Regions from separate parts of the Yersinia massiliensis genome, predicted to be linked through region 2. Evidence: predicted binding sites of a transcription regulator. Region 2 holds the regulator's gene; each other region holds the start of a gene.

Region 1 (7,804 bases), 1.8 Mb from region 2:
ACGATCGGGTAATTTGAAGTCAGCCACCCCTTGCTCACGCAGATATTTACGTAAAGTGACTGGCCGCAAACTGGCGTCATTGCTCACAATAAAGGCGCAGCTTTTCTCCCCCATCATCTCGTCGGGCATTGAAACCAACGCCGCATGAATAATGTTGTCATGAGCCACCAGCAGGTTTTCAATCTCTTCTGCGGCGATCTTTTCCCCGCCACGATTAATCTGATCTTTTTCCCGCCCAACGACGCGTAAATAACCCTCTTCGGTCATCTGGACCAAATCACCGGAATGGTAAAAACCTTCATGATCAAAGGTATTGGCATTATGCGTCGGGCTGCGGTAATAGCCGCGGAAGGTATAAGGGCCACGGGTCACCAACGCACCAACTTCCCCCTGCGCGACGGGAACCCCTTCACTATCAACCAGCTTGATTTCATCGTCTTCGCTGATGGGTCGCCCTTGAGTGGTAAACACCAAGTGGTCACTGTCATCAAAGCGGGTGTAATTCACCAGTCCTTCCGCCATACCCAATACCTGCTGCAATTGACAGCCCAATACCTGCGGTATACGTCGCGCCAGAGATTCACTGAGTTTCGCGCCACCGACTTGTAATACCTGCAAACTGGTCAGGTCATCAGCAAAATGCTCCGCGGCTTGTAACCATAGGGCTACGGCGGGAGGAACTAAGGAAGTCAATGTGATCTGATGGCGCTTAATGAGTGGGAAACAGCTCATGGCACTGGGATCGGGCGCGAGCACGACGCAGCCGCCAGCGTAAAAGACGCCTAATGCCCCCGGTGAACTTAGCGGGTAATTATGAGCCGCGGGTAAGGCGCATAAGTAGCGAGTGTGTTCATCAAGCTGACAGATTTCCGCACTGGCACGCACACTGTAGTAATAGTCATTGTGGGTACGGGGGATCAGTTTTGGCATACCGGTGCTGCCACCTGACAGTTGGAAAAAGGCGACTTCGTCGGCGGCTGAGGGATGAAATTCTACGGCTTGATTGCCTAGCTCACCCGCCAACTCTGTCCCATAGAGCACCGCTTCCAACAATGGCGCATAATCTGTCTCTCCCGCCACCAGCACCACGTCCAACATTGGCGCTTTTTGCTGCAATTGGGCGCAATAATGGCCATCAGCAAACAGGTTGTGATCGGCGTGGGCGATCAGTAAACGTGGTTGAATCTGTTCAATATAGGCATTTAATTCCAGCCGATTATGGCTGAATAATGCATTAACGGGTGCTACGCCGATTTTTAATAGCGCGAAATAGACGAGATAGAATTCGGCGCAATTAGGGAGTTGGACCAATGCCGTATCACCGCAACCCAAGCCCTGCTGAGTCAGGTAAATGGCGAGTCGTTGCGCGGCCTGCTCAAACTGAAGATAGCTAATATGACGCTCACCACAAATGATGGCTGTGGCTTCGGGCCGAATCTGGCACTGACGAGATAACATCTCTGTCATCGGCTGATCGGTCCAATAGCCTTTTTCGCGGTAGCGACGTGCAAATTCCTCTGGCCAGCGAGTGAACTCGATGCTCATGGCTGCTCTCCTGAAGGGGTAATTGCCAGCGCATTGAGCATGGTGCCCAATTTGGCTTCGGTTTCTAACCATTCCAATGCTGGTTGTGAGGCGGCAACAATGCCTGCACCGGCAAATAATCGCACTTGAGTGGGATGCAAGGTGGCGCAGCGGATAATGACCGCCCATTCACCATTACCCTGCTCATCACACCAGCCGACAATGCCACTGAATAAGCCACGATCAAAGGGCTCCAAGTGGTTAATCAATTGCCGAGCTTTTGCTGTTGGTAAGCCACACAAAGCCGGTGTCGGATGCAATAAGTTAGCCAGTTCCAGCACCGACATCGCCGGGTCTTCCAGTTCACCACTGATGGCAGAAGATAAGTGCCATAAAGCCGCCGTGCTAATCAGCGAAGGTTGGGAGGGGATATTCAGGCTGCGGCAATGGGGTGTCAGCAAACGGCGAATTTCATCAATAACCAAGCGGTGCTCATATTGATCTTTTTCTGAATTCAGCAGTGCTTGGCTGATGTCCAGATCGTCCTGCTGATTCGTCTGCCGTTTTGCCGACCCTGCCAATGGGTTGGTATAAACCTGAGATAAATGCTTACGCACCAATAATTCAGGGCTAGCACCGAGTAGGACTCCCCCATCGGACAAAGGCACCCTAAAGTGATGGGCATGACTGTTTTGGACCAGCAAATGATTCATGACTTGGTCACTATCAACTGGGGTATCAGTTTCAATTTCTAAAATACGGGACAGAACAACTTTATGAATGGTTCCGCGTTGACAGGCAGAAATGGCTTCAGTCACGCATTGTTTGAATTGGTTTTCATCTGGCAGACTACGCACGCACCCAGCGCTGACCGGACTACGATTTGCTATTTTTGCTGCATTGACCAACGTTTGTCGGTCACAAACCTGATATTGCTCCGGCACAAATAAGCAGGATGCTTGACTCGCATCAAACGGAATTGCGCCAACCACGATAGGCTGCTGTTTACCCGCTTTATGAGCACGTTGGAAAGCCCGTTTTATCGCATTTTGCAGTGAATCATTGCTTCCAATACGACTTTGCGCGGCTTGGTTTATTCGCTCGAAGATACCGCGAGTTTTAATACTCTGGTGTCCTGAGGTGAATAAGAAAGTTGAGGGTATGGTTGAAAACGGCGAATTAACGGGCATTTCTTCAGAGCTACCATGTTCGTCAGAGTTGCTGTATCGCACAAAGACCTCCATTGCGATGTAAATACTAATGATAATAATAATGACTATCATTTCCTTTAATGCATGGTAAATTACGACTAAGTATTCGCATTGTCAATAAATGTAAAAATATTATTATTAACCATTGCTAATATAAACCCGCTAACTTAGCGCCTACTCACAAGAAGAGAAAACGTCGTTATGTCCCTTGGTCATCAGCATAAAACAGGGTGTTCACTCTTAACTGGCTTGGGTATTTTGGGCCTTGTTTTGTGCTTATCAGGCTGCAAACCTGCCGAAGAAACAACAGGTAAGTCTACCCCTCCAGCAGCCAGTGAAAGCCCAACTACATGGTCGCGTACAGTAGAAACCGCTAAAGGCTCAGTCACACTGACACAACAGCCAACACGGATTGTCTCTACCAGTATCACCATGACCGGCACCTTGCTGGCGATCAATGCACCGGTGATCGCCACAGGCGTGACCGTACCCGATACGACAGTGGCTGATCATCAAGGATTCTTTACACAATGGTCAGATGTTGCGCAATCGCGAAAATTAATGCCGATGTACCAGACCGAGCCCAACGCCGAAGCCGTTGCGGGCATGAGTCCAGATTTAATTATCATTGCTGCCACGGGCGGTGATTCAGCGCTGAAGTTATATGAGCAATTGTCAGCCATCGCCCCAACGCTAGTGATTAATTACGATGATAAGAGCTGGCAAGAATTAGCCCTTGTATTAGGGCAAGCGACAGGACACGAAAGCGACGCTAAACGGGTGATTGATGAATTTTCCAATCGGCTCAATGAGGTAAGACAGAATATTACTTTACCGCCGCAACCCATTTCGGCATTCGTCTATCAGGCAGCCAGTAGCACCGCGAACTTATGGACAGAGAATTCAGCGCAGGGGAAATTATTGCAGGAGCTGGGCTTTACGCTGGCAGAGATCCCGAATTCAGTGAAGGGCAACACCAGTATGGGGAATCGTAAAGATATCATCCAACTGGGTGGGGAGAAGTTAGCCGAAGGCTTGAATGGCGAGACTATTTTGCTCTTTTCCGGTGACCAACCGGCGATTGATGCATTGAAAAGTAATCAATTTTTAGCCCATATTCCGGCGATTGAACACAATCGAGTTTATGCCGCAGGGTACGATACCTTTCGGTTGGATTATTACAGTGCGAGTAATTTGCTCACCCGAATTGAGGGCATGTTTAAGGCAAAGCCTTAGCGGCGAATGTTGTTTTGGTGGATATTCGGCTGAGTGATCAATTGGGTTGATAAAGTGTCACAACCCAGTTGATCTTCACAGCCTTAACCGGCATCTGGCAAGCAAGCCATCAAATTACTCAACGACGGCCTCATCCTCTTCTGAACCACGCTGGTCGCCCGCCATGGTGGCCTCACGCAGTGTCCCACCACAGAGCGCAATGAGGCTCCCCAGTGCTGCGGCTGCCACGCCAAATGTCAGGGCGCTGAGTGCCGGCGCCATCACTTTTGCTAATACCCCTAGCCCCAATGCCCCGAATGATTCACCCGCGACAAACTGGACATTCCACAGACTGTTTACCCGCCCCAATAACGCATCCGGTGTATGAGTTTGTACCAATGTATATTGCAGCAAGCCGCTAATCGACCCCAGATAGCCGTACATCAACAAGCCCGGTAGGGCCAAATAGACATTATGGGTTAAGCCGAGTGTCCCGATGGCTAAAAAAGCGGCAATCGAGCTGTACATCAGCACCACGCCAGGCCGCCTTACCTGACTGACCCATCCACTGGTAAACGCCCCGATGGTCGCCCCCAGCGGCACGATTGAATACATCAAACCAATCTGCGAGGCGCCGACATGATAAGTATTTTCCGCCAACGCCGGAAACAAAATACGAATGGCGCCAATCATGCTGACCAACGTCCCCAGCAACACCACCGCCCCCACAATTTTGTGGCTAAAGACGAATGAAATCCCAGTGGCAAGCGCCCGTAGCGGGTGCTCATGTTGGCTTATCGCCGGTTTCATGGCTGGCAGACGCAACAGCGGTAATAAGGTGAGCATGGTGCCCACCGCAGCAATGCCGTAGTTCCAACCTAACCCGCCGTACACTATGACTAAGCCCCCGATCGCCGGAGAGATGACCGAGCCAAAACGGACAGTAAGCATGCTTAAGCCACCAGCAGCAGCCAAATTCTCCCGCCCAACCAATGACGGTGTTGCCGCCATCAATGCTGTCATCCCCAGCGCCCCGAAGAACCCATCCCACGCGGCTAAGACATACAGTACCCATAAGGAAGGTGTCGCGGAGAATGCATTGAAACTTAAGCCAATAAAGCCTAAGCCACAGGTAAAACGCGCAAATAAGATCAGTGTGCGCCGATCAAATCTGTCTGCCAGTACGCCCCCCAGTAGCAGGCCGATAAACATCCCTGCCCCATCCAAGGTGACGGCCAATCCGACTTGTAAGGTTGATCCCGTCATCTGTTGAATCTGTACCGGTACCGCGACTGTGAGCATTCCCAGCCCTAATATCGAAATCAGGCGAGCAAAAAATACTGCGCGAAAGTTGGCGTTATTCTTTAACAAGCTGAAATCTAGAAGAATAGGCGATTTTGCCATGTTTATTTAATCCGTTAATGTGGGCCACCATGACCCGCCATGCCTTAAGAGAGTCGATAGATTCGGTTGAACGTTGGCTCAGTGAACCGTTCGGCTGATAGGTCTTTACGCCTCACCTAGCCAACATCAACCATCAACCGCTTGCCACTACTAGGATAACGATCGAATCCCCTTAAACACGCGTTGCAAAATCGGCCCCAACACTTTTAATGTCTCCGGTGACATCATCGTGATATGGGAACAATCCAAACTGTAAGTTTGCAATTGTTTCGCATAAGGTCGCCAAATTTCCTCTGGCGATTCACCGTCAGGCAAGGTCTGAGTGGCAACAAACAACGTGGTTTCACCCTCATAAACCGGCGTTTTCGCCCCTGACAGCAAACCAACCGCATCGTCGTAGTTTGCTTGAATTTGCGCAAACATCTCGCGTTTCTCTTCTTGCTCGTCACCTGCCGCAGCCATAAATAATGCCCGCTCACGTTCGACTTCTTCGAGTGCTTCAGCCTCAATCGGTGCATTCCAATCCTGAGTTTCCGGTGGATAGGTATCCAACAACCCTAAGAAAGCGACTTCCTCACCCTGTGCCCGCAATTTTACCGCCATGGCCTGCGCCACGGTGCCGCCCAGTGAATAGCCCATCAGATGATATGGCCCCTGTGGTTGGACCTGACGTAACGTTGCCAGATGATGATCACAGAGGCTATCCATATCCTGACAGGTGGCGATTGCCCCATCAGGGCGAGGTGATTGGATCCCTAACACTGGCCAGTTGCCCGGCAAATAACGAGGTAATAGGCTGAATTGCCAAGCAAAACCCGAGGCCGGATGGAGACAAAATAGCGGATGACCGTGGCCGCTTCGCAACGGCAATACTTCACTGAAGCCCGCTTTTCCGGCTGACATTTCTGATGATGGCTGGCTCAATGCTGCCGCCAACGTTGCTACTGTTGAGGCCACCATCACTTGCCCAACCGCGACCGGTTGCTGCAACTCGCGACGTAAATCAGCCGCCAGTCTCATCGCCAGCAAAGAGTGCCCCCCTAACGCAAAGAAATCATCATCAGCATTGACCGACTCAACCCCCAGCAAGTTGGCAAATAACCCCGCGATCACACTTTCCAGACCGGCGTGTGGCGCACGTCCACCATGACCTGCTTGATTAACGGGAGCGGGTAACGCTTTGCGATCCAGTTTGCCATTGGCGCTAAGCGGAAATGCTTTCAGACTGACGATAACTGCCGGCACCATATGCGCGGGCAACTGTTCACTGAGCTGTTGGCGCAAGAGTTCCATGTCGGTATTTTCAGCCCCGTTAGTCGGCACGATATAGCCCACTAATTGACGGCTATCGGCACCGGCCAAAGCTCCCTCGACACCGACCAAGGTGCGAGCATGAACAACGGCTTGCTGGACTTGAGGTAGCGCCAGCAAAGCAGACTCTATCTCGCCCAATTCAATACGCTGTCCACGGATCTTTAATTGAAAATCGCTGCGCCCCAGATACTCGACGGCACCGTCCGGCAGCCAGCGAGCAATATCGCCAGTGAGATACATTCGCTGGCCATGATCGTAAGGATCAGCGACAAAGCGGCTGGCCGTGAGATCTGGACGATCATAGTAGCCTTGCGCCAATTGCACGCCACACAGATACAGATCGCCTGCCACGCCAACGGGGACTTGGCGCAGCATACTGTCGAGAATTCGCAGTTGAGTATTCCAGACCGGCTTACCAATGGGCACACTGTTGCCCGCCACCTGCGCCAGCGCATCGCCATAGGCTGGCTGATAAGTCACATCAACCGCCGCCTCAGTCGGGCCATATAAGTTATGTAATGGCGCAGAAAAAATCGCCTGATAGAGAACCGAGAGCTCGCGTGACAATGCCTCACCACTACAGAATACTCGGCGCAAGCTCTGGCAGGGCTTATCTTGCGCTGCCATAGCACTGACAAAAGCCGCCAGCATGGAGGGGACAAAGTGGGCGGTGGTCACCCCATAATCTTCAATCAGGGTGCGTAATGCATCGGGATCACGGTGCGCCTCCGGTGGTGCCATGACCAATCTAGCCCCGGTGATCATCGGCCAGAAGAACTCCCACACCGAAACATCAAAACTGCACGGCGTTTTTTGTAATACCACATCATCACCGCCCAATGGGTACTCATTTTGCATCCACAACAAGCGGTTAACGATGGCACCGTGCGAGATCACCACCCCTTTAGGTCGGCCAGTGGAACCTGAGGTATAGATGAGATAAGCCGGACTTTCCACCGTGATCAGGACGGTAGGCAATGTCGCTGTCACCAGCAAATCCTGCTGATCGAGCTGCAATAAGGGTGCCTGACCGATAAAACGTTCCGCCAATGAACTGACGGTAATAATCAACCGTGGCTTGGCATCACCTATCATATAAGCCAGACGATCCGCAGGATAACCGGTATCCAACGGTA
Region 2 (7,804 bases):
CGTGCCAGCACTCTCCACCAATGCCGAACCGCTTTTGACTCGGTTTACGGACTCGGTGATTAAGCCATCGATCTCTTTCGCCGCTTGCGCACTGCGCTGCGCGAGGTTACGCACTTCACTGGCAACCACCGCAAAACCACGCCCTTGCTCACCCGCTCTGGCGGCTTCAACCGCCGCGTTCAACGCCAAAATATTGGTTTGGAAAGCAATACTGTTAATCACCGTTGTGATATCCGCAATTTTGCGCGAACTGGCCGAGATATCATCCATGGTGTGAATGACATCAGCCACCAGCGCACCGCCTTTTTTCGCCGTGGTGGAGGCATTCGCCGCCAGTTGGCTAGCATGATGTGCATTATCCGCATTGTGTTTCACTGTGGCGGTTAACTGCTCCATACTGGCGGCTGTCTCTTCCAGCGCAGCGGCCTGCTGTTCGGTGCGAGAGGATAAATCAGTATTGCCGGCAGAGATTTCAGCCGCACCATGATAAATCCCATCAGTACTGCTACGAATAGCCTCAACGGTATTGACCAAACTGGTTTGCACATCACGTAATAGTGGGAAAAGCTGTCCAACACAGTTGCGACCAAAATCAGCAATAGGCTGCCCTAACTGACCGGAGGCAATAACCCGAAAATGCTCACGAATATCATCCAGCGGGCGGACTAAATTCACTAATAAATAGCGGTCGGTCGCCAGTAAAATCACTAAACCAGCCACCAAGGCAGAGATAAGCGTGATGCTGCTGATTTTTGTGAGCTGCGAGAATTGCTCTTTTGCGACGCCAATGGCTTGCGAGGCTGCCTGATTAAAATTCTCGGCAACGGTGCCATATTGGCGGCTCAATGCGGGGACTGTTTTTTTCGCTAACTCTTGATAAGCAGCTGTATTGTTATCCATCGCAGCTTGATAAAGCGGTGTCACCCCCTGATCAATCAATCCGCTCCATCCCTCGATCACCCCTGTGACTAACGCAGGATCAATCTGCGCATGATCGATGGCTTTAAATTCTGCGAGTTTCTTCTTCAAATTCTCTAAGGCGACATTCGACGATTTAAGTTCTTTGTCCGCGTCCGCCATGTTGCCACTTTGGCGATAATCGACCGAACGCGCCAAACGCGTCACCATACGGAAATATTGATCTGTCCCCTGATTGACTAAATTCATGTTTTCAACCAAGACACTGTTCGCATTAGACGATTGTGTCAGTTGGTTCAGTGACAGCAGCGTATAGGCAGAGACGCCGCCCCAAAGCAGGCAAAAGGCGCCAAGCACCCAAAGTAACGCTGCTCTGATAGTAATATTTTTTAAAAACTGCATGTTCGTTCCCCTTATAAATCGGATGATGACCGATAGAGACTCTGGTGTAATTTGATGACCGAAAAGCAATAAAGGACGTTCCATACAGCTAACGACAACTCCTTCCCCGGCAAATTTTTAACTGCCGGTTTCCCCTGGCACCGCAATTTGCAACCTTTCGGTTACATAACGGTTATCGGCAAGAGGGTTATAAGATTGAGCAACTCACAAAAATTTAATATCGCATGAACTTGATACTGGTCTGACAGAGTTTTCTGGCATTATGCCGCCCTATGAAATGTGTTATATTATTCGGCATAAACCGCGATAATCTGCATAACTAATTGAATTTATAAGGTATTAAGTTATATGGCAACTGTAGGCATTTTCTTTGGCAGCGATACTGGCAATACCGAAAACATTGCCAAGATGATCCAAAAGCAACTGGGCAAAGAGGTTGCTGAGGTTCATGACATTGCCAAAAGCAGCAAAGAAGACTTAGAAGCCTTCGATATCCTGCTGATCGGTATCCCAACTTGGTATTACGGCGAAGCACAGTGTGACTGGGATGATTTCTTCCCGACACTGGAAGAGATCGATTTCAACGGTAAGCTGGTTGCCTTGTTTGGTTGTGGCGATCAGGAAGACTATGCTGAGTATTTCTGTGATGCGATGGGGACAGTCCGTGACATCATCGAACCACGAGGCGCAGCGATTGTCGGCCACTGGCCAACGGCAGGCTACCACTTTGAAGCCTCTAAAGGCTTGGCTGATGACGATCACTTTATTGGTTTGGCTATCGATGAAGATCGTCAACCGGAGCTGACAAACGAACGTGTTGATGCTTGGGTTAAACAAATCAGTGAAGAGATGAATTTGTCAGAAATCACGGGTTAATTCGCCCTCACGGAAACGCATTGGCATGTGTCACATCGCCTAGCGTTTCCGTTGTCTTTCATCCCTTTCTCACCGCTCTGTTAAGTCACCCACAAATCCGCATCATCATTCATGAGAAATAAAAATTTACCGCTACAAATTTGTAACGTTATCCGTTGCGTATATAGTCTAAAATGATGCTATATCCCCATTCATCAATACACTGCATGATTAATCTTACAAAGTGTGCAATTATATCTTTGTTAACAACCACGGTTTTCATTTGGGGCTAGCAGTTCTATAATGAGACGCAATTGTAATTATTGCGCCACGGATGTCATAGGCTGAACAGCCTTAATTTGAATCGATAGTAACAGGACTGAATCCGCATGACTGACAACAACAAAGCCTTAAAAAACGCTGGCCTTAAAGTAACACTGCCCCGGCTGAAGATTCTGGAAGTGTTGCAAGATCCGGCATGCCATCATGTCAGCGCGGAAGATCTTTATAAAAAGCTGATTGATATCGGTGAGGAAATTGGTCTGGCGACGGTTTACCGCGTATTGAACCAGTTTGATGATGCCGGTATTGTGACCCGCCACAATTTCGAGGGTGGCAAATCAGTCTTTGAATTGACGCAGCAGCACCATCACGATCATCTGATTTGCTTGGATTGTGGCAAAGTGATCGAGTTTAGTAATGAAGCGATTGAAACACTTCAGCGTGAAATTTCTAAACAACACGGTATTAAGCTCACCAATCACAGTCTGTATTTGTACGGCCACTGTGAAACCGGCGATTGCCGTGAAAATGAGTCTGCGCACGATAAAAGATAACATCATGTTATCGCGTTGATCTTAATAAAGATTTTAAGCACTGAATGATATTAAGTTTATTTCACTCAGATAGCGTTAGTGAATGAGTGGGTTAACATAACCCTCAGCAAAATGGCCACCTTTCCCGAACGGTTACCTAGATTAATCTTGGTCGGGATTCAGGTGGTCATTCTTATTTATACCCCTTCCCTCTTTCTCTTTCGTGACCTCTTCGTTGCCGGTTTTGTCTTCTCGCACTGCATTATCATCATGTACTATTTTGCGGGCCAGCTCATTTTTGACAAAAAAAACCCCGGCAAGCCGGGGAAAAAACCATCAACTCAACTTCACTTAAATTTGCTTACCGCAAAATCTGGCAAATAACCATTAACAGTAGACACAGCATTTTGAAACCAATGATCAGGCTTTAACCGGCTCGGCACGACTACTACGCTTGCCATCTGAGCTGGTTGAACGGATCAGCACATCACCGCTGACTTTTGGTTGCACCTTGGCATCATACTGTTGCCAATGTTGGCCACCATCCGTTGAATACTCGATATTCAAACCTGGCAAGGAGATATTTGCCTCCAGTTGACCCGCCACGACTCGCGCACCCGGAACAGGTAAGCGATAAGCGATACCTGCTTTGTCCAGTTTCGCCAATTCACGTTGCCCCATGATATTAGCGAAACGCTGCCAATCGGCGCTCAATGCCTTGGTGTCGACATGATGTGTTTCGCCGCCGATATACTCACGGCCTGCTTGATAATCTTGCTCCCATGGCGCACGGTGCCAAGCACGCTCCGCCAGCGGCAGAACGCGTGGGAAGATCATGTATTCCATTTGCTCATCAGTGCGAACGGTTTCGTTCCATGACTGACCGGAAATGCCGTGTACACCAGGCCAAGGTTTATCACTTTTCGCGCTAAAGTGATTACCATCGCGATCGACAGAGGTTTCGGCATTTTGCGGCATGTTATTTGGCGCAAAACTGAACACTTTAGCTTCATCACTAAAACGGGTCGCCCAGTAGTAACCACGCTCATTGGGGTTAACTTCGTATGGCATATCGAAGTAGACATAATCAGGGTTAGACGCCACCACTTCGTAGCCTTTGTTGGCCCAATCATTGATCGCGTCCGCACCGCCCCAGAACAAGGTGTCCCAGAAGTTGACGCCGACACGCTTGGTCGCAAAGTCTTTCGCGTCTTTGGCATCTTTCAAGCCATCCTGCCACGCTTGCATTCTTTCAATGCCATGGGCGTTCACCAGTTTGCTCACTTCAATGGCGAAGTGGCTGGATAGATGCTCGACGTCCTGGATCTTGCCTTGTTTGACCATGTCCTGACAGACCTGCGATTTGGCCCATGGCTTATCTTCAACACTCTTATCAATAATGCCTTTACCGGGTTCAATAGGACCGTTTTTATCCTGGAAACCCGCACCCAATCGGATATTTTTTGCCTCATCGCCACCGAAGTGCCAAGTCGTTAATGGCATACCCGCTTCTTTATGCATCTGAGCCATTTCACCGATCACTTTATCGACGAAGCGCTTAGATGAATCCAGACAGGGATTTAAGTAGCTTTTGCGCTCATAGAACTGAACCGAGGTCGTGTTGGAGTCATCGGTAGGGTCGAGTAGACGGAACTCGTTCGCCTCTTTCTCTTTCCCTTGTTTCATCAAATTGTTGTAGCGGGCTTCCATGGAAACCACGGCGGCGCGGGCATGGGCGGGCATGTCGATTTCTGGAATAACATCAATTTGGCGCGCTTTCGCGTACTTCAGGATGTCAATGTAATCAGCGCGGGTGAAATGACCGCTCCCCAAATTGTTGCTATCTGGGCCTGAACCCAATTGCGGCAATAAACAGGTGTTTTCAGTTAAATCATGGCAACGCTTGCTGCCCACTTCCGTCAGTTCCGGTAGACCGGGGATCTCGATACGCCAGCCTTCATCATCGCTTAGATGGAAGTGGAACTTATTCAGTTTGTAAGCCGCCATTTGATCCAGCAAACGCAACACCGCATCTTTGGTTTTAAAATTACGGCCAACATCAAGGAACACACCACGGTAGTCAAAACGTGGTGCATCCTTTGCGTCCAACGTGGCAATTTTCTGGCTACCATCGGTCGGCACTAAAGAAAGGATCGATTGCAGGCCATAAAATACGCCTGTGGGATCAAAACCAATGACCTGAGCACCTTTCTCACCAATTTTCAGTTCATAAGCACCAGAAACCGCTAAGTCACCTTTAAACTTCGCCGGTTGAATAGACGTTTTTATCGGGAAACCCGCCGCATTCGGCTTCAAGCCGAGCAACTCGAAACGCTGCTGTACAACTTCGGCAGCCGGTTGAGGTAATGCACTCAGATCCAGTGCAACGCCTTGGCTCAGGTTCACATCTTGCGGATACACTTTTACGTCCATCGGCGTGGGAATGATCTGTCCACGCAAGTTAGCCGCCGTTAATGTTTTCACTGCCTCGTTTTTCACGAAACGTGATTCTGGCGTCATCAGTACGTTGTTGTCGTCTTTGGTTCGTTTCCACTGATCGCCCGTGAACTGAGTCAGATACTCGTTGATATCTTCCGTATCCGTGCTTTTCAAGACTTTGGGTTTCGCATCGCCCGATGTGGCATACCAGCGCGGCATAAAGTCAGTGGCAAACAGTTGCCAGTATTCACCCGTTATCGGGATTTCAACCGCTTGATTGGCAGGAAAACCGGCAAACTTTGCCGTAGGTTCGATTTTATGCAGATCGCCAGTCAGGTGCGTAATGCGGAACTGATCGTTATCTACCGCCAGAATTTGGCGAATGCTGTGGAAATAAATAGCCCAATCTTGGCCTTTGATCTCATCCCCGGTGTTGGTCAGCGTAATCAAGACTTTATTGCACGATGCCCAATCGGCCCCCAGCTTGGCACAATCAACCCCGTTTTCGCCCGCTCGGTTATCCAAAATTTTATAGTTAACTTTTAACGTACTGAGTTGATCAACAAGCTGTTGTGGCGTGGTATCCGCCAGCGCAGAGCCCATCAAGCCAAAGGTCGCGGTTATCGCCGCCAACGTACTTAATTTGAATTTATTCATCACTAACCTCATCCGTAATTAATAATTCAGCCAGAGCCACTACTGGAAGTATTACTGCTGGCTGAATTATTGTTAGCTTAATTATTGGCGCGAATTTCTTGCCATAGTTTTCCACACTGCGCGTCATACGCCTGACCATTACCGGTATGTGCGGCGTCAATGCAACGCTGATAATCCAATACCCGAACAGTCTCTTTATCAGTAAACGCCTGATGCGCTTTTTCTTGCTTCAACACATTCAATACGGCTTTGCAGGGAATCAATCTCTCCGGCGAGCCTTCGCTAGCATTGATACAAGCGCTGTAAGCTTGCTTCAGTTTTGTATCTTCTGGTTGAACTGGGGTTTGGGGTGCACAGGCACTCAATCCCAACACAGCAGCAATAATAAAAAGCGTTTTTTTCATGACACATGCTCCATTATGGCCCCAGCGCGGCCGCTGGGGATGGCAATCAGAAGATGGTAAATGGTGCAATTACGATGAATTTAACGTCTTTTTCATCTTGGAACACGTTGCCGAAACCGCCACCATAGCTTGGGATATTGGTGTGATTGTCGTACATGGTGTAATGCAGTTTGAATAAGGTGCCTTTTGCCCGACCTTCTTGCAGGGTATAGAGAATGTCAAAGTTCCATGCAGACTCTTTCAGGCGTGTGTTTTGGTCAAATTTAGGGTTAGAGCTCGGTTTTGCATCCCAACCATAGGCATAAGATGTCCCGACTGACCAACCAGCTAAATTCCAGTTTTTCAGGTCATACATCACGCCACCAAACAGCGCTTTCTCGCCGTTAGCGTTGAAGTCAGAACGGGAATCCCACCAAACATCCAAACGGCCATTCGAAGTCGCATAACCTGGCGTCATACGTTGCAGGAAGTAGCCTTGATTACCTTCAGCTTTGGCCCAAGTACCTTCTAAGCGCAAATCAAATGGCCCAGTGGTGTAACCCAATGTCAGCGCTTGCAACCACGCTAAACCGTCATAGACGTCGTTAATATTGCTAGCGCCGCCGTCGACTTTATCTTTCGCACCATAGAACTGGTAAGAAGTACGCAGATCGTTACCTGCGACAGGGAAGGCATAAGACGCTTTGGCAAAATACTGATCCATGTAGTCTTTGGCTTGACCAAATGCGGCTTCCATGACCAATTTGTTTTTGAAGTCGTACTTAGCCCCGATGGAGTGCAAGTAACTGATGCCAGTCAAGCCATCTGCCTGACGGAAGTTGTACATATTTTGATACCAAGGCGCTTTATATTCATCAGTCCACATGTAAGACATGGACAGTGCACCCGCTGTATCAAAATCAAATTTCGCGCCACCTTCCGCACCGCGATAAGTCCCCGGCATAAAGCTCCAGTGCGGTGCCAATAATGTCTGGCCGGTCGGTTGGATATAGCCGCCGCGCGCCCAGAAGTCACCCAACTTGAACTTAGCGGCTGCTTTGTAAACGCTCACGCCGCTTTTATCGCCGGTCCATTTTTCATCCCAACGCGTTTTAGCATCACTAAAACCAATTTCGTTAGGTGCGGCTGGGCCGCTGTTGGTCATTTCAACCGCACCAAAAGCGGCTAAGTCGATACCAAACATGTCTGCTGCGTAGCCGGATGAAAAGTCCAGATTGGCGTTAAACGTTGAGTGATGCAGGTTAGCGACATACTTGCCGTACTCCGCACTCCCTGGGGTTAAATCCTTACGGTCACGCTGGCGTTGCCAATAAT
Region 3 (7,804 bases), 590 kb from region 2:
TCAGCATCGCCAACGCATGCAATGGAATATCAGGGCGTGACCAAGCATCAGGGGCTGGGGACAAGTCATCGGTATTCGTTTCACCGGTGACTTTAAATACGGTAACCGTAATTTTCTCGGCCAATGCAGGGCGAGAAAGATACCATTCGGCATCGGCCCAAGATTGCATGACTTGCTTGGCATGCGGGTTACCCGCTTTGGCTTTTTCTTCCACATCGTAGAAGTTATCGAACATCAACAGCGTGTGAGATAGCGCTTTGCCCGCAATGGGAGCCAGCTTTTCATTATCTAACGCATCAATCAGCGGATGAATATTATAGCCGCCCTGCATGGTGCCAAGCAGTTCAATTGCTTTCTCAGCGGTAATCAGGGGGGAGTGGGCATCACCTTTGGCAATCGCAGCCAGAAAACCGGCTTTAACGTAAGCGGCTTCATCAACACCCGGTGGTACACGATTAATCAGCAGATCTAACAGGAAGGCTTCTTCGCCCGCAGGCGGATTCTTTAATGATTCAACCAGCGCGGCCATTTGTGATGCATCTAATGGCTTGGGGACGATACCCTCAGCAGCACGCTCGGCTACGTGCTTACGGTATTCTTCTAGCACGACTCTCTCCTCGCTTTTATTGTCATATATTTTGCCAGGCTATCTGTTGCCACTTGCCATCATCACTGAGGTAGTAGGTGTAAGGTAAGACGCCCAGTTTCGCCCAGCCAGCATATCAGTATTTGAACTCTGTGTTAATTCGTTCACATAAAAGCAACATTAAATTTTTGCTGAATCGTTATGTACAGTTTATTCAACTGAGCTATTGATAACGGCTCTCAGTTAGCCCGTAGCCACCGAGTTTTATCAGCTAAAATGGCTAGCGCATAATAACCATAATTAATGAATGGATACCATCTCTGTCTGAACGTCTCGTGCTTTCGGTAGGACTTTTGAGGCAATGAATAACGAATGGAAGATATTTGGTGGTAAATGAAACAGAAACAGCCGATATCGACTGTTTCTGTCATTAATACAGAGAAGTGATTAGAACTGGGTATTCAAGCTAACAAAGTATGTGCGTCCCGGTTCATTGTACGTCGCCGCACCGGCACCTGCGATGCCCGCAACGCTCTGAGCATTACCCGCACGGAACTGGCGTTTATCGAACAAGTTTTCAATACCTGTGGTCACGCTGACATTTTTAGTCACGGTGTAGGTGCCACTGAGACCAAAGATAGCATACGGACTGACTTCATTGAGCGCAGTCCCTGTGACTGGCAGCCCTTGATAATCATATTTCTTCGGTTTCTGGCGGCCATACCAAGTCACGGTTGAGAGTAAAGATAAATCATCCGTTGCCTGCCAACTGACCGAACTGTTCAGCGTAAACTCAGGGGTGATGGATAAGTAATCGCCCGTGGTTTTATTCTTCGATTCCAGCATGTAAGTCAGATTGCTGCTCCATTGGACCGTATCGGTGAATGGCACAGTCAGGTTACCTTCCAACCCTTCCACTAAGGCCTTAGGCACGTTTTCCCATTGGAAAATATCAGAGTTTGCATAAGCACCGGTCCCGCCATTGGCCGTCCCAAGAGAAACCAAACCTGGCTCAATTTTATTGCGATAATCATTACGGAAGTAAGTGATACCGGCAATAATGCCTTCGTTATTATGGAACTCAAACCCAATCTCTTTGTTCACGCTGGTTTCAGCTGACAGCGAGTCATTCCCCATCAGGTAGCAGCTACCGCCACCGCCGTAGCAGCCTTGGCCACGGCTATAGAGCAAGTAGTTCGGGTTAGTTTGGTACAAGTTAGGCGCTTTATACGAACGTGCAATCCCCATTTTCATGGTGAAGTAATCACCCAGTTCTTGCGACACGTTTAACCCAGGGCTCCAGTTACTACCGGCAGTGCTGTGATGATCAAAACGCAACGCTGGCGTGAGCATGGTGGTCTCGGTCAACTCGATATTATCTTCAACAAACACAGAGGCTATCTGCGCTGAAGTACGTGTATCGCGTCCCGTTCCCGTCAGGCCGCTAACATTGCCGCCTTCGGTCGTGGTTTGAGTATTGGAGGTCGGATCATTCATTTTCTGATCGTTCCACTCAGCACCCACTGTCATCACCTGATTAAAGCCCCATTCAAATGGCACGTTAACTTCACTGTGGGCCCGATAGTTATCCAGTTTGATGGTGCTGAAACCGTTATTCGAGAAGATGCCTTCGGTGCCACCCGCGAGGCCTTCGTTGATGCGCGAGTTACGTGTTTGTGCATACTGAACATAAGACGTTGAGCTAACGCCGTTATCCCAGAAACCACGGTGTGTCACCGAGAAATTTTCGCGGTACATGCGGTTAGTTTCTGCGCCGTATAAACTGCGCACAATGGCATTACTGTTGGTATTTTGTGTATCACCGGTATAAATGTTCCCTTGGCGGCTATAGCCAGCCTCGAACTCCAGTGATTGGCCTTGAGCGAAGTCCCAATGCAATAAGCCATTGATATCTTTATTACGCACGCCTTCACGGCCAGCAGGCAGTGTGCCTGCTTGGTTACCTGTCCGAGCGGACTCATGACCGGCGTTGATATCCCAAGCATCCGCATCCGTTTTATTGTATCCGCCGTATAAGCGGAAACGCAGCGTATCCGTCAATGGCCCCATCAGGTTGAAGTCAGTACGACGGGTCGCCCCTTCTGCACTGTGCTCCGGCATATTCATGTAGGCATTCCAGCTACCGTGCAGTTCTTTGTCCGGTTGCTTAGTGATGATATTCACCACACCACCGGCGGCACCGTTACCATAACGAGCGGCTGACGGCCCACGGAGAACTTCGATTTTCTCAACCATATTCGCGGGCACCCAGTTGGTATCACCACGGGTATCACGCTCGCCACGCCAACCATATCGCACGGCATTACGGCTCGTGACAGGGATGCCATCGATCATAATCAGCGTGTTTTCTGGCCCCATGCCACGAATATCAATTTGGCGATTGTTCCCGCGCTGACCACTGGCGGAGTTACCGGAAAGATTCACCCCCGGCATGGTACGGATAATTTCGGACAGATCATTGGCCGGCGGGCGTTTGCGGATATCTTCGGCGGTAATGGTCGAGGCACCCAATGCTTGACGCACTTGCTGCTGAGCGGTCACGACGAGCGTATCACCCGTTGCCGCTTTATGGTCAGCATCTGCGGTTTCCTGCGACGGTGTGGTTGCTGTCTCTGCCTGAGCTTGTGTGGTAGTCTGAGCCTGATTTTGTGTGGTAGCTTGAGTTTGCGCCCAGAGCGGTGTTGAAAGGCTGATACTGATCAAACTCGCTAAGGTCGTCAGCGAGCGGCGCGGCCATTTTACGTTCATTAACTTTCCCCGATGCAAAAGCCCACAGCAAATGTCAGCAGAGGAAAATCCCTACCAATCTATTAATGGGGCAACAAAAACGAACAAGATTGATAATTATTTTCATTATCAATTCACGGCGCTAATTGTTACATTTGCAACCAAAGAAAAGGTTTGTTTAAACGGCAAAGCTGTTTGTTGTAAAGTCAATGTTGCCCTAATGTCATACGGGTTCTAAGGTCAATCAGGCTGTCATGTTAATCGCGCCATAACATCAAGATCAGTGGAGAGTCATCATGTCGACGGTGAAGAAAACAAAGTTACGCACTGTCTCCCCTTCATCCAAGCCGATTTATCGTGATCAAATTGTGCAACAATCAACTCTTGTCGCCAGCGATTATCAGCTAAGTGGTGCAAAATCATTACCCACTGACCCGGTTTTGTTTGGTGACTTTCAGGTATTACGCCTGAACCCGCATCTGATCCTCCATACCGCGAACGTCACCAATCTCTACGATATCAAGACACAAAACCAGCTCAATCCGGCGCTAAAATTAGCGATTGTGGTCAATGGCAGCGCACATATTTCTTTTGGCGGCAAACAACTGCATTTGCAGGAAAAAGGCGATGCTTCACTGGTTTCATTGACTGAAAGCACGTTGTTTACCCGTCACGGCAAGAATAACAGCCACGAGAGAACGCTCACGCTGACCTTTGATCGTGAATGGCTATACGGGGATTTAATGCCACAAGATGGCCATTGGGATGCATTGTATAACTTCACACAGCAGCATTTAGCGATTCATCTATGGCGACCATCAATCCATGCGCAAGCTATTGCCCAGAAAATCGTTAACTCCCCGCCCTTCGCGACCCCATTGGAAAGATTGCAGTGGGAAACACAGTGTATTAGCTTGATTATTGAGGCGTTTAGCTCCCTAGAACAATCAGCTCAACAGCAAAATAAAGTTTCACTCCGTGGGTTAAACCGCGTTCAACAGGTGCGTGACTGGCTGGAGAGTGGTGAAGCAGATCATTTATCGATGAGCGAATTAGCGCGCTTGGTGAACATGAGCCAAAGCACCTTGCAGCGGCGTTTTCGTGAAAGCTACAACATCACAGTGTTTGAGTATCTTCGTCATTGCCGTTTGAAACGTGCGATGCTGGCCTTGCAGAAGGAAGGGATCAGTATCGATCAAGCTGCCGCTATCGCGGGTTATACCAGCCCAGCCAATTTCGCCACCGCTCTGCGGCGGACCTTTCATATCACCCCCAGCCAGTTACGAGCAGGACACTTTCTTGATTTCTAGGCGCAGGCTGATTAAAAGCGTTAAATAAAAAACGGCCCCGATAAAGGAGCCGTTTCAACGTTGAAAGCAGTAGACAACTCACACTGCTTCAGCAAAAAGAATTTATTTCTTTTTCGCTTTCGGGTTAGGCAAGTCGGTAATGCTACCTTCGTAGATTTCCGCCGCCAGACCAACAGATTCATGCAGTGTTGGGTGAGCATGGATGGTCAACGCAAGATCTTCCGCATCACAACCCATCTCGATTGCCAGACCGATTTCACCTAACAGCTCGCCGCCGTTAGTCCCGACAATCGCACCACCGATGATACGGTGAGTTTCTTTGTCGAAAATCAGTTTAGTCATACCATCAGCGCAATCTGAAGCGATAGCACGGCCCGATGCCGCCCACGGGAAGGTGGAGGTTTCGTAGCTGATGCCTTTTTCTTTTGCTTCTTTCTCGGTCAAACCAACCCATGCGACTTCTGGTTCAGTGTATGCAATGGATGGGATCACTTTCGGATCGAAGTAATGCTTCATGCCAGAGATAACTTCAGCGGCAACGTGACCTTCGTGAACACCTTTGTGTGCCAGCATTGGCTGACCTACGATGTCACCGATAGCAAAGATGTGTGGCACGTTAGTACGCAGTTGCTTATCCACGTGGATAAAGCCACGTTCGTCGACTTCAACGCCAGCCTGACCTGCATCCAGCAGCTTACCGTTAGGTACGCGGCCGATAGCCACCAGAACCGCATCATAACGCTGTGGTTCAGCCGGTGCTTTTTTGCCTTCCATCGTGACGTAGATACCATCTTCTTTGGCTTCTACGGCAGTGACTTTAGTTTCCAGCATCAGGTTGAATTGCTTGCTAATACGTTTAGTGAAGACTTTCACCACGTCTTTATCAGCAGCAGGGATCACCTGGTCAGCCATTTCTACGACGTCAATCTTAGAACCCAGCGCGTGGTAAACGGTACCCATTTCCAGACCGATGATACCGCCACCCATGACCAACAGACGCTCAGGGACAGTTTTCAGTGCCAGCGCATCAGTTGAGTCCCAAACACGTGGGTCTTCATGAGGAATGAATGGCAGTTGGATTGGACGTGAGCCCGCAGCGATAATCGCGTTATCGAAGGTGATGGTCGTTGGACCATTTTCGCCTTCAACCACTAAGGTATTCGCACCGGTAAATTTACCGAAACCGTTAACCACTTTGACTTTACGGCCTTTAGCCATACCTGCCAAACCACCGGTTAACTGATTGATAACTTTCTCTTTCCAAACACGTACTTTATCGATGTCAGTTTTAGGCTCGCCAAAAACGATACCGTGTTCAGCCAGTGCTTTGGCTTCTTCGATCACTTTAGCAACGTGTAACAACGCCTTGGATGGAATACAACCCACATTCAGACAAACGCCACCCAGAGTGGAGTAACGCTCAACCAGAATGGTTTCTAAACCTAAATCCGCGCAACGAAAAGCAGCAGAGTACCCTGCTGGACCTGCCCCAAGTACCACGACCTGAGTTTTAATTTCAGTACTCATCATGACCTCTTAATTGTTTGTCCGGCGGGTCTGACGTCATTTCATTAGACTCATAAAGTTCATAACGCCGTTCATTCACCGGGATACTGACACGCGGCAGTTTACAGAATTGTTAATAATCTGAAAAGCTGCATCACGTGACGAGTGTCTCAACAACCTTGTCGACTTATGTAAAAACAAGGCCGGCGCGAAGCCGGCCTTAGCGATTACATCACCAGACGGCGAATATCCGCCATAATGGTCGCGATATACGCTGCGAAGCGAGCACCTGCTGCGCCATCGATCACACGGTGGTCGAAGGACAGAGACAGAGGCAGCATCAGACGTGGAGCAAACTCTTTACCATTCCAAACTGGCTTCATGGATGATTTTGACACACCCAAGATAGCCACTTCTGGCGCGTTGACGATTGGCGTAAACGCCGTGCCGCCGATACCGCCCAGACTGGAAATAGTGAAACAGCCGCCTTGCATATCAGATGCAGTCAGTTTGCCATCACGCGCTTTCTTAGAAATGACCGACAGCTCGCGAGACAACTCGACAATACCTTTTTTGTTCACGTCACGGAATACCGGAACAACCAGGCCGTTAGGGGTATCAACCGCCACACCGATGTTGATGTATTTCTTCAGCGTCAGTTTCTGACCATCTTCTGAAATGGAGCTGTTAAAGCGTGGGAACTCTTCCAACGCCTTGGCAGCCGCCTTCATCAGGAACACCAATGGGGTGATCTTCAGATCTTGTTTCTTCTTCTCAGCTTCGATGTTCTGTTGCTTACGGAAGGCTTCAACTTCAGTGATATCCGCTTCGTCGAATTGTGTCACATGTGGGATCATGACCCAGTTACGGCTCAGGTTCGCCCCAGAGATTTTCTGGATACGGCCCAATTCGACTTCTTCGATTTCACCAAACTTGCTGAAATCTACTTTCGGCCAAGGCAACATGCCAGGCAAACCGCCGCCTGAAGCTGCTGGAGCAGACTCAGCGCGTTTCACCGCCTCTTTCACGTAAGACTGAACGTCTTCGCGCAGGATACGGCCTTTACGACCGGTGCCTTTGACTTTCGCCAAATTCACACCGAACTCACGGGCCAAGCGACGGATAACCGGAGTGGCATGCACGTAAGCATCATTCTCGGTAAATTCGCCTTTGCTCTCTGCTTTCGCCGCTGGGGCTGCTGCTGGAGCCGCCGTTGCAGCCGGTGCTGCTGGGGCTGCGGCTTGCGGAGCTGGAGCCGAAGCGGCCGCAGGTGCTGCGCCTTCCACTTCGAACACCATGATCAGGGAACCGGTTTTCACTTTATCGCCGGTGCTGATTTTGATCTCTTTCACGATACCCGCGAAAGGAGCAGGCACTTCCATGGAAGCCTTGTCACCTTCAACAGTGATCAGTGATTGTTCAGCTTCAACTTTATCACCAACTTTCACCATCACTTCAGTGACTTCAACTTCGTCGTCACCGATGTCTGGCACTTCAACGTTTTTAGCCGCTGATGCCGCTGGCGCAGCAGGCGCTGCTGCCGGTGCTGGTGCAGCTGCTTGCTCTTCAGCTTTAGCAGGCGCCGCAGCGGCACCCGTTGCTTCGAAGATCATCATCAGCTTACCGGTAGCAACTGTGTCGCCAACGGCAATTT
Region 4 (7,804 bases), 1.8 Mb from region 2:
AAGTCGTTGTATATAAAAATATATAGCGAAAAACTGAGATTGGCTATCCTGTCGTTTTAGCGTTAGAATCTCTGTGAAAAGTAGGGTTTTTAGCGTTTAGTCGTCTTGATGTCGGCACGTGCCTGACTTTTTTAAACCATGGTTCAGCAGCAGTCACTGACCGTCTCTGAACTTAAACTCCTAGCCTTGGTGTCTAAGTTGTCTCGTTGGATGAATAACGAACAATATGATGCCTTGGCCGTGGCTTTAAGCCACCAGGGTGCGAGGCAGAAATGCCTGCATCTCCCGTATTTGGAAAGGTGTTATGGTACAACTTACTGACGCATTTGCGCGCAAGTTCTATTATTTGCGCCTATCAATCACCGACGTGTGCAATTTTCGCTGTACCTATTGCCTGCCGGATGGTTATCGCCCTGACGGGCAAAAAAGTTTTCTGAGCCTTGATGAAATAAGCCGCGTCAGTCGCGCCTTTGCTTTGTTAGGGACGGAAAAAATCCGCCTGACGGGCGGTGAACCCTCTATGCGGCGTGATTTCACCGATATCATTGCGACAATCCGCCAAAATCCTGCGATACGCACTATTGCTGTGACCACTAATGGTTATCGCTTAGCCCGTGACGCCATGCAATGGCGAGAGGCAGGGCTAACCGCCATTAACGTGAGTGTCGACAGCCTCGACCCGCGGCAATTTCATGCCATTACTGGGCAGGATAAATTCCATCAAGTCATGCAGGGTATTGATGCCGCCTTTGAAGCCGGTTTTGACAAAATCAAAATCAATGCGGTGCTGATGCGAGATGTGAATGATCGCCAATTAAGTGCCTTCCTTCACTGGATTAAATCCCGACCGATCCAACTGCGATTCATTGAGTTGATGGAAACGGGAGAGGGCGGCAATCTATTTCGCAAACACCATGTTTCCGGTGGCGTTATCCGCCAGCAATTACTTCAGCAAGGTTGGCAACAGCAAGAACGTGCCCGCAGTGATGGCCCCGCACAGGTATTCCATCACCCTGATTACTTAGGGGAAGTGGGGCTTATCATGCCGTATGAGAAAGATTTTTGCGCCAGTTGTAACCGCTTGCGTGTCTCAGCGCTGGGGAATCTGCACTTATGCTTATTTGGCGAACAAGGCATTACGCTGCGTGACCTGCTGGGCAGTGATGATCAGCAAGATGAATTGATGATGCGAATTCAGCGCGCACTGCAAACTAAGAAGCAGACCCATTTCTTGCATGAAGGCAACAGCGGTATCACGCAGAATTTATCGTTTATTGGCGGCTAACGCCTTTTAACATCAATAACGAAAATAATGAAAATAATGACAAAACTCACCCACATCAACGCCGCTGGCGAAGCCCACATGGTCGATGTATCTGCCAAAGCAGATACCGTACGCGAAGCACGAGCGGAGGCATTTGTTGAAATGTACGCCGCGACACTGGCAATGATCATTGACGGCAGCCATCACAAAGGCGACGTTTTTGCCACCGCACGTATTGCGGGCATTCAAGCAGCTAAACGCACTTGGGAACTCATCCCATTGTGTCACCCGCTGCTACTGACCAAAGTGGAAGTGCAGTTAGAAGCTCAGCCTGAACACAATCGGGTGCGTATTGAGTCCTGCTGCCGTCTGACCGGTAAAACTGGCGTAGAAATGGAAGCCCTGACTGCGGCATCAGTCGCGGCACTGACCATCTACGATATGTGCAAAGCGGTGCAAAAAGACATGATTATTGGCCCAGTACGCCTGCTGGCAAAAAGCGGTGGGAAGTCTGGTGATTTTAAGGTGAACCCATGATCCAGATTCTATTTTTCGCTCAGGTTCGTGAACTGGTGGGAACCGATAGCCTGCAATTGGCGGCTGAGTTCCCAACCGTCGAGGCATTGCGGCAAGCGCTGTGCCAACGAGGTGATCGCTGGCAGTTGGCCCTCGAAGAGGGTAAGTTACTCACCGCGGTCAACCAATCGTTGGTGAGCGGGCAACATCCGCTGGTGGCTGGTGATGAAGTGGCCTTCTTTCCACCGGTGACGGGGGGATAATGATGGAACACACCCGTATTCACGTTGGGCCTGAAGCCTTCAATGTCGGTGATGAATATCAATGGTTATCGCAGTGTGACGAAGACGGCGCAGTCGTGACATTTACCGGTAAAGTTCGCAACCACAATCTGGGCGAAAGTGTCAGCGCACTGACACTGGAACATTACCCCGGTATGACGGAGAAAGCGCTTGGCGACATTATCGCTGAAGCGCGCGGCCGTTGGCCCCTACAGCGGGTGACGGTCATTCATCGTGTTGGGCCACTCTTCCCCGGCGATGAAATCGTCTTTGTTGGCGTCACCAGTGCGCATCGTGGCATGGCATTTGATGCCGCTGAATTTATTATGGATTACTTAAAAACGAAGGCACCTTTCTGGAAACGGGAAGCCACTGCGGAGGGTGAACGTTGGGTTGAATCACGCGATAGTGACCATGCTGCCGCCAATCGCTGGTAAATCATACGTAAACCCATGTAAAGATTAGCGCTAAATACCGATTTTTACTCCCGTATTGAGGGTGTTTCTGTGTTAATCTAAAAGAGTCGGTGGGCTGTCAGTTGATAGCCTGTTTCATTATTTATATGCATAAGGTAACTACCATGGATCGCTATCCACGCTCTAATGGTTCTATTGTCGAACGTGCCAACTCTGGCATTCAGGCATATATGGCGCAGGTATACGGCTGGATGACCTGTGGTCTGTTATTAACGGCGGTTGTCGCTTGGTACGCAGCGAATACACCTGCGATACTTAATTTTATTTTCTCCAGCCAGATTACTTTTTTCGGGCTGATCATTGTTCAGTTGGGCTTGGTATTTGTTATTTCAGGCATGGTTAATCGCCTGAGTGGTTCGATGGCAACCAGCTTGTTCATGCTCTATTCCGCATTAACGGGCTTAACACTTTCCAGCATTTTGATCATGTATACCGGCGCGTCAATTGCCAGCACCTTTATCATTTGTGCGGGGATGTTTGGTGCGATGAGCTTCTACGGCTACACCACCAAACGCGATTTGAGCGGCATGGGCAGTATGCTGTTTATGGGCCTGATCGGGATCGTATTAGCCTCGATTGTGAATATCTGGCTGAAAAGCCCTGCATTAATGTGGGCAGTGACTTATATCGGTGTGCTCGTGTTCGTTGGCTTGACTGCATACGATACCCAGAAGTTGAAGAATATGGGTGCGCAGTTGGATCCTAACGACAGAGATAGCTTCCGTAAGTATTCCATTGTTGGCGCATTGACGTTGTATCTTGATTTCATCAACTTGTTCTTGATGTTGCTGCGGATTTTCGGCAACCGTCGTTAACAAGGGTTGGCCAGTTGATGCTGGTGAAGTGAAGTTCTGATGAAGGGCACCTGCGGGTGCCCTTTTTGTTTTTGGTGTCAGGGAGCAATTAGCACGTAGATTGAGAACCCGTACCGGCATAGCTCAACCGGCACGGGGTAGAACTATCAGAGGACTTACCAGGAATAGCTGACCGTTGCGGTGGCAACACGGCCACTGCCATAGAAACAAGCGGCCATTTGTGCGCAACTGGCGACATACTCTTTATTGAAAACGTTGTTGACGTTGACTTGCAAACTGGTGCCTTTCAGAGAAGGTACTGCTTGCCCGAGTTCATAGCGCATCATCCAGTCATACAGGGTCACTGCCGGGACTTTAAAGCTGTTCTTCGCATCTCCCCAACTGGTGCCGATATATCGCACGCCCATACCGGTGGATAAGCCCTCTACCACGCCTTTATCAAAGGTATACATTCCCCAGAGTGAAGCAGAATGGCTCGGTGTACGGGCTGGCATTTTATCCAATTCAGCCAGTGTTTTGGTCTCACGCACTTTCCCTTTGGTGTAGGTATAGGCGGCAATCAAGTTGATATTATCGTTAATCTCACTGTTTAACTGGGCTTCGATACCCTGAGATTGTACTTCGCCAATCGGGACGCTATAGGCTAGCGCCTGATCGTATTGGCTGATGTTTTTCTGGCGCAAATCATACAGCGCGGTGGTCAGCATGGTGCTGCTACCCGGTGGCTGATATTTGATGCCAATTTCAACCTGACGTGCGGTCACTGGGTCCAATGCCCCCGTCCCTGGCGCGCCTTTGGCGGTGCTAGGTTCAAATGAAGTACTGTAACTGGCGTAAGGAGAAATACCCGAATCGAAGGCATACAGTACGCCAGCACGGCCAGTGAAAGCATGGTCGTCTTGCTGATCATGAGTGGCGGTTTTGCGGTACTGGTTTTTTAGCTGTGACCAGTCATAGCGCCCAGACAGCAGGAAGTTCCACTTATCCAGCTCAATTTGATCTTGTAAATAAACCCCGACTTGATCGAGCTTGGTCAGATCGCTGCTATTGAGTGATAAATCACTGTCCTGAATATTCAGGCCATAACTCGGCGATACCCAATCCAGATTGTATTTTGTCTGTACCGTTCCCATAAAGAATTGGCTATCGATACGGGTGCGTTTGTAATCTAACCCCGTCAGCACGGTATGGTTAAGTTGGCCAGTCCAGAAATCCGCTTGCAACTGGTTATCAACTGCAAATTCACCGGTTGTCTGTCGCTCGATTTGCGGGCGACGGGTCATGGTGCGGTTATCGGCGAGCAAATTCATAAAGACCAGATATTTATAGTCTTGTTTGTTATAGCTGTAGCGTAGATTCTGACGGAATTTTAAGGTGTCATTGATGTAATGCTCAAGCGAATAACCAACAGACGTTTGTTCGCGCTCAGACTGATCAAATGAGGGGTCACTGACATTAAAGTCATAGGGAATTTTGCCGTAGGCAGTGCCAAACACCGTACCCGTTGCGGGTAAGAAGTTACGCGAGCCGGCTTTTGGCTCTTTCTGATAGCTGGTCAGTAAAGTAAAGGTGGTGTCTTCGTTCGGGATAAAGGTTAACGCAGGCGCAATCGCAAAGCGTTCCTGCTTAAATGAATTAACCGCATCATCTTGAGTTCTGCCAATGCCATTCAGGCGATAAAGCACTTTGCCTTCATCATCCACTGCACCGCCAAAGTCGAAAGCGGCTTCTGCCAAGCTGTTATTACCTGCACCGACCTGAACTTTATGGATGCTTTCTGCGGTTGGGCGCTTGCTAACCATATTGATTAAGCCACCTGGGTTGACCTGACCGTACAGCACGGAGGCAGGGCCACGCACTACTTCAATCCGTTCCAGTAACCATGGATCAATTTGACCACCACGACGTGCGCCACCCAATGAGTTATAGCTCAAACCATCAAGAAAACGCGGTGCGTAACCAAAACCACGAATGATCACTTCATCATTCATATTAGAGCCGCCCCGATACTCCGGTACAACGCCTGCGGTGTAGCGCAGAGCTTGTGCGACAGAGGTTGCACCTTGGTCTTGTATTTGCTGAGCGGTAATAACAGAAACTGATTGTGGTGTGCGGATTAGCGGGGTATCGGTCTTGGTGCCAGTGGAGCTATTTTTAGCAACGAAACCATCATCTTGTTGCCCGCTGCCGGTTTGGGCAACCACCACCAGCTTATCTTCTTTCGACGCAGTGGCTTCTTTAGCGGTGGTCGCAGCGGAAGCTTGAAGAGAAGGAATTAATATTAATGCTGAGGTAAATAATAAGGTCTTTGATTTGCAGCTTGCCCGAAATGGCAATTTTGTTGGTCTCTTCTTGCCAGAAGTTTCAAACATGATTTATCCCTATCTAGAAACACAAAAATATACCCTCGGAAACTATTGGGTATAGGTCTGATTTAATGAGTTATATAAAAGATTTCTAGCCATTCAATCATTAGCCGCACCACACCGCGCCCATGCCAAATGCGACAAGAGAGTGACACCCCAGAAAGAATGCGCACTATGTTATTGCAAATAATAATTGTTCTCAATAGAATTCGTATTCTCATAAGAAACACGTATGTATTAGCTTTCTCTTTAGTCGTTACGGGACAGGTATTCGCGCGAATAGCCGCGAATAGACTTGGGCAGTAAAATTAAGAGGGTTGAGTGTGGGCACGACAAATGAATATCCGGCGAGTCAGCATCTGCTAGCTGATCCTTTCGCCGGGAGTGACTCATGGTGGCAGCAGGTCGCGCAGTGGGGGACACCGCTGGTGGAACCTCTCGCGGCGGGCAATATAAAACTGACTTTCCTGTGGCGCGACCGGCAGGAAAAGGCGCACGACTCTGTTTACCGTCGAGTCTATATCGACGTCAATGGGCTGACAGATCACCACAGCCCGAATCCTGAAACTCTTCAGCGCTTGGGCCAAACAGATGTTTGGTATTGGCAGGCGGAAGTGGAATCTGATTTCCGTGCCAGCTATTGCTTTATTCCGGCCACCGCAGCGCAATGCTTAAATTTGCCCGAAGGTAGCGCACCAGAGCGGCGTCAGGCGCAGCGCAATTGGTGGATATCAATGTTGGATCTGGCAGAAAACGATCCATTAAATCTCACTGCGGCTCATTGCAGTTATCGTGGCATGCCGCTTTCTGCGGTGCATCTCGCCGATGCTTTGCCGCAAACGGCCTGGCAACAGGTTGATACGGGCCAAACACTGCCTACCGACTCAAAACGGCTACAACGCATCACTTGGAACAGCCAGCGATTAGGTAACAGCCGCAATGTGTGGATTTATCACACTGTGGGTGATGAAAGTCTTGGCAATGCCCGTTTTGATGCGGACGCGATAGCAGAAAGGCCGTTGGCTATTTTGCTCGATGGTCAGTATTGGGCGCAGGGGCAGACGGTATTTGGCGTGTTGGATAATGAAACGACCGCTGGCCGCTTACCCCCGAGTGTATATGTGTTGATCGATATTATTGATCAGCCCCATCGTTCGGAAGAATTGCCCTGCAATCAAGAATTTTGGCTCGCGCTGCAAACAGAATTACTGCCACAAGTTGCCTTGTTGCAACCCTTCACTGAAAAAGCCTCTCGCACCGTCGTTGCTGGGCAAAGCTATGGTGGTCTGGCTTCGCTATATGCCGGATTACATTGGCCTGCGCGTTTTGGCTGTGTATTAAGCCAATCCGGTTCTTTCTGGTGGCCAGACGTTGATAATTTCACCGCATTGTCGGCGGGGACGGCTGAACATCAGGGGTGGCTGACAGAGCAGGTTTACCAAGGTCTGGGAGCGGGTCATCCATTGGCTATTTTTATGGAAGCCGGCCGCCGTGAAGATGTGATTTATCAAGTCAATGAAACCATGAGTGACGCGCTGCGTCAGGCTGGGCATCGGTTGCACTATCGTATTTATTCCGGTGGTCACGATGCACTGTGTTGGCGTGGTGGATTGATTGATGGATTGCACTGTTTATTAGGTTCCACTCATTAAAAACAAGGACGTCATCGCCATGAGCAATGAAACACAAGTTAACCCCTTCGATAACGAAGAATTACCCTTCTTAGTGCTGATCAACGCGCAGCAGCAATACAGTTTGTGGCCACAAATTACGGCGATCCCAGCCGGGTGGACGAGTGTCTATGGCCCGCAAAGCAGGGCGGACTGTGTGAAATATCTTGAGGCCAATTGGACCGATATGCGTCCGGCCAGCTTGATTCGTGCAGAGGCTGCCCTGCGATAACGCAGGTCATCGGTGAACGGAATTATCGGAATATTGCGACCCTACCGGTTGCGATAAGTCGTTTGTTGCCCAAAAAAGGAATACCCATCGTGTCAGAGGATTCAACCCCCATTTTCGCAGATGCCGCTATTGTCGAGTTGCCACTGGTTGCCGCGCAACCCGGTATTTGGTTTGCCGATCAGCT

The links. Region 2 encodes Fur, which represses iron uptake genes when iron is present. Its sites were predicted from a motif close to ATAATAATGAGAACNACTATCAA; they were not measured.
Positions count from the first base shown of each region.
Region 1: DA391_RS07290 (isochorismate synthase) is a predicted target of Fur. The motif match lies at 2,785-2,807, and genes of this name have one in related genera.
Region 3: DA391_RS18510 (TonB-dependent siderophore receptor) is a predicted target of Fur. The motif match lies at 3,445-3,467, and genes of this name have one in related genera.
Region 4: fes (enterochelin esterase) is a predicted target of Fur. The motif match lies at 5,905-5,927, and genes of this name have one in related genera.

Region 1 is NZ_CP028487.1:1,585,737-1,593,540, reverse strand. It holds gene DA391_RS07295 ((2,3-dihydroxybenzoyl)adenylate synthase) at 1-1,545, opposite strand, end outside; gene DA391_RS07290 (isochorismate synthase) at 1,542-2,714, opposite strand; gene fepB (Fe2+-enterobactin ABC transporter substrate-binding protein) at 2,937-3,971, shown strand; gene entS (enterobactin transporter EntS) at 4,086-5,354, opposite strand; gene DA391_RS07275 (non-ribosomal peptide synthetase) at 5,505-7,804, opposite strand, start outside.
Region 2 is NZ_CP028487.1:3,388,366-3,396,169, forward strand. It holds gene DA391_RS15735 (methyl-accepting chemotaxis protein) at 1-1,320, opposite strand, end outside; gene fldA (flavodoxin FldA) at 1,669-2,196, shown strand; gene fur (ferric iron uptake transcriptional regulator) at 2,565-3,011, shown strand; gene DA391_RS15750 (hypothetical protein) at 3,090-3,374, shown strand; gene DA391_RS15755 (beta-N-acetylhexosaminidase) at 3,411-6,086, opposite strand; gene chiQ (ChiQ/YbfN family lipoprotein) at 6,164-6,490, opposite strand; gene chiP (chitoporin ChiP) at 6,537-7,804, opposite strand, start outside.
Region 3 is NZ_CP028487.1:3,973,461-3,981,264, forward strand. It holds gene acnB (bifunctional aconitate hydratase 2/2-methylisocitrate dehydratase) at 1-607, opposite strand, end outside; gene DA391_RS18510 (TonB-dependent siderophore receptor) at 1,034-3,355, opposite strand; gene DA391_RS18515 (helix-turn-helix domain-containing protein) at 3,631-4,644, shown strand; gene lpdA (dihydrolipoyl dehydrogenase) at 4,747-6,171, opposite strand; gene aceF (pyruvate dehydrogenase complex dihydrolipoyllysine-residue acetyltransferase) at 6,378-7,804, opposite strand, start outside.
Region 4 is NZ_CP028487.1:1,573,059-1,580,862, forward strand. It holds molybdenum cofactor riboswitch at 166-318, shown strand; gene moaA (GTP 3',8-cyclase MoaA) at 305-1,285, shown strand; gene moaC (cyclic pyranopterin monophosphate synthase MoaC) at 1,322-1,801, shown strand; gene moaD (molybdopterin synthase sulfur carrier subunit) at 1,798-2,043, shown strand; gene moaE (molybdopterin synthase catalytic subunit MoaE) at 2,046-2,498, shown strand; gene DA391_RS07255 (Bax inhibitor-1/YccA family protein) at 2,642-3,352, shown strand; gene DA391_RS07260 (TonB-dependent siderophore receptor) at 3,508-5,724, opposite strand; gene fes (enterochelin esterase) at 6,042-7,370, shown strand; gene DA391_RS07270 (MbtH family protein) at 7,390-7,620, shown strand; gene DA391_RS07275 (non-ribosomal peptide synthetase) at 7,710-7,804, shown strand, end outside.